Regions from separate parts of the Mesorhizobium sp. WSM4898 genome, predicted to be linked through region 2. Evidence: riboswitches for the same ligand, from Rfam matches in the RefSeq annotation. Region 2 holds a riboswitch; the other holds the start of a gene.
The links. Region 2 has a riboswitch for S-adenosylmethionine ahead of P9228_RS23655 (homoserine O-acetyltransferase). Riboswitches for the same ligand answer to the same signal wherever they lie in the genome.

Region 1 (3,402 bases), on a different contig from region 2:
GGATCCATCTGGATATCTGCATTTTCATCCCCTTGGGTTCAGTTGCTACATGGTCAGACGCAGCCAAGCACGGCGCGCCAGGCCGGGCAAGCACAGCCTGGTTGGGCGATCAGCGCGCGGCGCGAAAATGCTTGGAGAGCTTCAGCCCCTGCGCCTGATAGTTGGAGCCCAGCTCGCTGCCATAGAGCGCCTGCGGGCGCTTCAGCATATGCTCGTAGACGAGGCGACCGACGATCTGGCCGTGGTCGAGGATGAACGGCACCTCGTGGCTGCGCACTTCAAGCACCGCGCGACTGCCGCTGCCGCCGGCGGCGGAATGGCCGAAGCCCGGGTCGAAAAAGCCGGCATAGTGGACGCGGAACTCGCCGACCAGCGGATCGAAAGGCGTCATCTCGGCGGCATAGAGCGGCGGCACGTGCACGGCTTCGCGAGAGACCAGGATGTAGAACTCGTCCGGGTCGAGCACGAGCTCGCCGGCCCCGCTCTTGTAGAGCGGTTCCCAGAAGTCGACCACATCCTGAGCGGCGCGCTTGTCGACGTCGACGAGGCCGGTGTGGTGCTTGCCGCGATAGCCGACCAGGCCGTCCTTGTCGCCGTCGAGATCGATAGAGAGCGCAATGCCGCCGCCGGAGATGTTGGGCGGCTCGGTCGCAACCAGCATCTCTGCGTGATGGAGGTCACGCAACTCATTCTCCGACAGCACGGCGTTGCCGGTGCGGAAGCGGATCTGCGACAGGCGCGAGCCGGCGCGCACGACGATCGGGAAGGTGCGCGGGCTGACCTCGAGATAGAGCGGGCCATGATAGCCGGCGGCGATCTTATCGAACTCATGGCCGCGGTCGGCCATGACACGCGTGAAAATGTCGAGTCGTCCGGTCGAGCTCTTCGGGTTGGCCGAAGCCGAGACTTCCGCTGGCAGCGCGAGGCTTTCCTGCAGCGGCACGATGTAGACGCAGCCCGTCTCCAGCACCGCGCCCTCGGCGAGATTGATCTCATGCAGCTTCAGCCGGTCCAGCTTGTCGGCCACCAGATGATCGGGACCGGGCAGAAAGGAAGCGCGCACGCGAAAGGCCTTGTCGCCCAGTCTCAGATCGAGGCTAGCCGGCTGGATCTGGTTGGTGTCGAGCGCGCGCGGCGACTTCAGCGCGCCCGACTGGAAGAGCGCCGCGATGTCCTGATCGGGAAGAATGCCTGTCTGCCGCAATGTCTGGCTCCGGGCGAAGTCATTGTCGTCGCAGTTTCCTGTCGCAAAACCGCGGGACACTTTTGCGGAAGCTGCGTGGTACAAACCTCTTAATCAAGCCGGCAATTGACGCAAGCGCGGTGCGGGTCTAAAGGGTCGTTATCCCGTGGTGATTTGGCCGGTCGGCTTGCAGCCACGTTAAACAAGTCGCTAAAGGACCGTCGGGCCGCAAGGCCGTATGGACCGGTTGCGACGTCGCGGCCGGTTTTTTTGTGTTTGGAAGCAGGGCGATGACCAAGACGCGTAACTGGAAACCTCAGACGGCACTCGTGCATGGCGGGACGCTGCGTTCCGGCTTCGGCGAGACCGCCGAGGCGATGTATCTCACCCAAGGCTATGTCTACGAGACGGCCCAGGCAGCGGAAGCCCGCTTCAAGGGCGAGGAACCCGGCTTCATCTATTCGCGCTACGCCAACCCGACCGTCGATATGTTCGAGAAGCGCATGTGCGCGCTGGAAGGCGCGGAAGACGCACGTGCCACCGCTTCCGGCATGGCCGCCGTGTCCGCCGCCCTGCTCTGCAGCGTCAAGGCCGGCGATCACATCGTTGCGGCGCGAGCCCTGTTCGGCTCCTGCCGCTGGGTGGTCGAGACGCTGGCGCCGCGCTATGGCATCGAGGCAACGCTGATCGACGGCACCGACATTGCCAATTGGGAAAAAGCGGTCAGGCCGAACACCAAGCTGTTCTTCCTGGAAAGTCCGACCAACCCGACGTTGGAAGTGGTCGATATCGCCGCTGTCGCCGCTTTGGCAAATTCGATCGGCGCACGCGTGATCGTCGACAACGTCTTTGCCACGCCGCTGCAGCAGAAGCCGCTGCAGCTCGGCGCCCATATCGTGATCTACTCGGCGACCAAGCACATCGACGGACAAGGCCGCTGCCTCGGCGGCGTCATCCTGTCGGACAAGAAGTGGATCGACGAGAACCTGCACGACTATTTCCGGCACACCGGCCCGAGCCTGTCGCCATTCAACGCATGGACGCTGCTGAAGGGCCTCGAGACGCTGCCGCTGCGCGTGCGCCAGCAGACCGAAAGCGCCGGTAAGATCGCGGACTTCCTGGCCGGCCGGCCGGAGATCGCCCGCGTCATCTATCCGGGCCGGGCCGACCATCCCCAGGCGGATATCGTCAGGAAGCAGATGTCGGGCGGCTCGACGCTGATCTGCCTCGACGTCAAGGGCGGCAAGCAGGCGGCCTTCGCCTTGCAGAACGCGCTCGACATCGTGCTGATCTCGAACAACCTCGGCGACGCAAAGAGCCTGATCACGCATCCGGCGACGACGACGCACAAAAACCTCACTGACGAGGCCCGCGCCGAGCTTGGCATCGGACCAGGCACGCTCAGGCTCTCCGTCGGGCTGGAGGATACCGACGACCTGCTCGCCGACATCGAACAGGCGCTGAAGGCGGCGAAGGAATGAACCGCCACGGCTGCAAAGAGCGCGCTTGAGCCGCAGCCGGCTCAAGCAATCTCTTCGAGTTCAGTCATCCCGCTGTTGCGGATGGTCATTGCGTTGCCACGCCATTCGACGGCTCCGCCAAGCCAGCCGCGCGCCCAGATGGCGGGAAGCATCGCGTCGCGCACGATCATCGCGGTGACGCTGCGCGGCGACAGATACCAGCCCTTGGACCAGGCGAGCATGCATTCGGGCACATAGGCGATCGCCAGCACGCAGAGCGCGGTCGCGGGCAGGCTGACACCGGCGCTTGCCGCCGCGATCAGCGCCAGAAGCAGCGGCGCGACCACACCGGTCAGGATTTCGGGCGCGAAGAACAATGGGAAGGTGACGCGGCGCAGCCGCGCCCAGCGCGCCTGGCGCGACCAGATTTCGGCGAGCGTGCGCTGGCCGAGCGGCTGCTCGAAGGGCGCGGCCACGAGATTGACCCGAAGGCCAAGGCTGTTGACCAGCTTGGTCGCCGCCGCGTCCTCGGCGATTTCGGCGGCCAAAGCCTGGATGCCGCCATTTGCATCCAGCATCGGCTTGTTCCACAGCATGCTCTTGCCCTGGGCGAAGCCAAGGCCGAGCGCTTCGCCGGCATATTGCCAGCGCGCCTGCAGCGTGTTGAGGAAGACGCATTCGACTTCGGCCCAGAAACCGTCCGGCCGCGAGCCGATCGGCGTCGAGCAGACGAGGCCGGTGTCCGGTCCCCAGGCCGCC
Region 2 (3,402 bases):
GGGTAGAATTCGAGGTCCTTGTCGGCATCGCCCTGGACGACGGAAAGGCCGCGCGCCACGCATTCGTTGACGCCGCGCTGCGACAGCTCCAGGCCGCGGCCATCGACCTGCTTGGTCGCCTGCAGAACCTCCAGAAGCACGCCGTCGCCGGAGCCGACATCGAGCACGCGCGAATGCGGCGGGATGAGATCGGTGACGACTTCGAGGTCGACACGCTGGGCGCGATTGACGCTCATGGGCACACCTCCGGCCTTTGAGCATTTCCAGCCAGTCGGAATCTCGGCGCCTCAGAAATGCGGCCAGGACACAGAGATCGCGCGCCACTCATAGGCTGAGCCCCCTTGCGCGCGCCGCCGAGGCTATGAAGCCGTTGATGGCCGCGAACAATTCCGGTTCGTCGAGCAGGAAAGCGTCGTGGCCGCGGTCGGTCTCGATCTCGACGAAGGAGACGGACGCGCCGGCGGCGTTCAATGCATGCACGATCGAGCGGCTTTCCTCGGTCGGAAACAGCCAGTCGCTTGTGAACGACACGAGACAGAAGCGTGTCTTAGTGCCCGCGAAGGCATCGGCCAGCCGTCCGCCGTGGTCGGCGGCGAGGTCGAAATAGTCCATAGCGCGGGTCAGATAGAGGTAGGAGTTGGCGTCGAAACGGTCGACGAAGGTCATGCCCTGATGGCGCAGATAGCTTTCGATCTGGAAATCGGCGTCGAAGCCGAAGGTCAGCGCCTCGCGATCCTGCAGGTTGCGGCCGAACTTGCGGTGCAGCGCTGCTTCCGAGAGGTAAGTGATGTGCGCGGCCATGCGCGCCACGGCGAGCCCCTTTTCCGGCCGCCTGCCGAAATCGAGATATTTGCCGCCGTGCCAGTCCGGATCGGCCATGACAGCCTGCCGCCCGACCTCGTGGAAGGCGATGTTCTGCGAGGAATGGCGGGCGCCGGTGGCGATTGGCAACGCGGAGAAGACGCGTTCCGGGTAGCTTGCGGCCCATTGCAGCACCTGCATGCCGCCCATCGAGCCGCCGAGCACGCAGAACAGCTTCTCGATGCCGAAATGATCGACCAGCATCAGCTGCGCCCGCACCATGTCGCGGATGGTGATGATCGGCAGGTCGAGCCCATAGGGCCTGCCTGTCGCCGGATCGGTCGAGGCCGGGCCGGTGGAGCCGAGGCAGCCGCCGATGACGTTGGCGCAAATGACAAAAAAGCGGCTGGTGTCGATGATCCTGCCGGGGCCGATCAGCACCTCCCACCAGCCCGGCTTGCCGGTCACGGGATTGGTGCTGGCGACATGCTGGTCGCCGGTCAGCGCGTGGCAGACGAGGATGGCGTTGGAGCGGGCGTCGTTGAGGGCGCCGTAGGTCTGGTAAGCGACCTGGAACGGCGACAGCACGGTGCCCGCATCGAGTTTTAGCGGCTTGTCGGGACCGAACTGCATCACCGGGCTCGACGGTTGGTCGGCCTCGTGGTTGGTCCTTGGAGCGCGCTGAGCGGCCATTGCATTCCCCATCCAGTCGCATCGATCTCGCGATACGGCGTCCGGCCGGCAACGGACAACAAAAAACCGGCCTGCCTTCGCAAAGCCGGTTACAGGTTGCAAACGGCCCTTTAGCGAATTGTTTAACGTGGCTGCAAGCCGACCGGCCAAATCACCACGGGAGATCCGGCTGTTCTTCTAGGGCCAGCGCCGCGCTTCGTCAACGGTCTGCCTACGCGCGAGCGCGCCGGCCCCTCGACATTCGGGGCCACCGCCTGTATTTCCGCTGCGGCCTCGAACCAGGGCCTCTCGACGGATTTGTGACATGAAGCAGGATCAGCCACGTCCGACGCCCCGCGCGGGCATCATGGACATCGAGGCCTATGTGCCGGGAAAAAGTACCGCGCCGGCCGGCGTGACGAAGGTCTACAAGCTGTCGTCCAATGAGAATCCGCTCGGGCCCTCGCCGAAGGCGATCGAGGCCGCCCGGGAGGTGGCTGCCAAACTGGACGTTTATCCCGACGGCTCCGCCCGCCGGCTGCGCGAGGCGATCGCCGATGTGCACGGCCTCAATCCGGCAAACATCGTCTGCTCCAATGGCTCCGACGAGATCCTGGGGCTGCTGGCGCAGACCTATCTCGCGCCGGGAGACGAGGCCGTGTTCACCGAGCACGCCTTCATGGTTTACAAGATCTATATTCAAGCCGCCGGCGCCAAGCCGGTGGCGGTCAAGGAGACGGACGAGCGCGCCGACATCGACGCGATCCTCGCTGCGGTGACGCCGGCGACCCGGATCGTGTTCCTCGCCAACCCCAACAATCCGACCGGCACTTACGTGCCGTTCCAGGAGGTGCGCCGGCTGCATGCCGGACTGCCCAAGAGCGTGCTCCTGGTGCTCGACGCGGCCTATGCCGAATATGTGCGGCGCAACGACTATGAAGCCGGCATCGAGCTGGCCGGGAGCTCGGAGAACGTGGTCATGACCCGCACCTTCTCCAAGCTCGGCCTCGGCGGCGCACGCATCGGCTGGATGTACGGACCGGCGCATATCGTCGATGCCATCAACCGGGTGCGCGGGCCCTTCAACGTCAATGCGACCGCGATCGAGGCCGGCATCGCGGCCATCCGCGACCGCGCCCATGTCGAGCGCAGCGTGGCGCATAACGAGAAGTGGCTTGCCTGGGTCAGCGAGGAGCTGACCGGGCTCGGGCTGCGCGTGACGCCCAGCGTCGGCAATTTCGTGCTGATCCACTTCCCCGACAACAAAAAGCATTCGGCAGCGGCCGCGGACGACTATCTCAGCGCGCGCGGCTACATCCTGCGGCGCGTCACCGGCTACGGCTTTCCCAACGCGCTGCGCATGAGCATCGGCATCGAGGAGGCCAATCGCGGCGTCGTCGAGGCGCTCAAGACATTTCTGAAAAGCTGAAGCACCATGACAGCAACGATGTTCGGAAGAATAGCGCTGGTCGGCATCGGCCTGATTGGTTCGTCGCTCGCCCGCGTCATCCGCCGTGAAGGCCTGGCGCGCCATATCGCTATCGCGACGCGCAGCCAATCGACGCTCAAGCGCGCCGAGGAACTGGGTCTCGGCGATTCCTACACGGCCGAGGCCGAAGACGCGGTGCGCGACGCGGATCTCGTCATCGTCTCGGTTCCGGTCGGCTCGTCCGGCGAGGTCGCGGCCGAGATCGCGCCGGCGCTGAAGAAAGGCGCGATCCTCACCGATGTCGGCTCGACCAAAGCTTCGGTGATCGCGCAAATGCAGCCGCATGTGCCGGAGGGTGTGCATTTCATCCCCGGTCACCCGCTGGCGGGCACGGAAAAGTCCGGGCCGGATGCCGGCTTCGCCGATCTCTTCGACAACCGCTGGTGCATCTTCACGCCGCTGCCGGGCACGGATCCGGAGGCGCTGGAAAAGCTCTCCGA

Region 1: another riboswitch for S-adenosylmethionine. It lies ahead of P9228_RS05220 (O-succinylhomoserine sulfhydrylase); the one in region 2 lies ahead of P9228_RS23655 (homoserine O-acetyltransferase).

The regions. Positions count from the first base shown of each region.
Region 1 is NZ_JARTVQ010000001.1:1,080,139-1,083,540, reverse strand. It holds gene P9228_RS05230 (ABC transporter substrate-binding protein) at 1-22, opposite strand, end outside; gene P9228_RS05225 (2'-deoxycytidine 5'-triphosphate deaminase) at 110-1,204, opposite strand; SAM riboswitch at 1,340-1,417, shown strand; gene P9228_RS05220 (O-succinylhomoserine sulfhydrylase) at 1,474-2,664, shown strand; gene P9228_RS05215 (ceramide glucosyltransferase) at 2,706-3,402, opposite strand, start outside.
Region 2 is NZ_JARTVQ010000006.1:142,242-145,643, reverse strand. It holds gene metW (methionine biosynthesis protein MetW) at 1-236, opposite strand, end outside; gene P9228_RS23655 (homoserine O-acetyltransferase) at 325-1,494, opposite strand; SAM riboswitch at 1,585-1,662, opposite strand; gene hisC (histidinol-phosphate transaminase) at 1,799-2,902, shown strand; gene P9228_RS23645 (prephenate/arogenate dehydrogenase family protein) at 2,909-3,402, shown strand, end outside.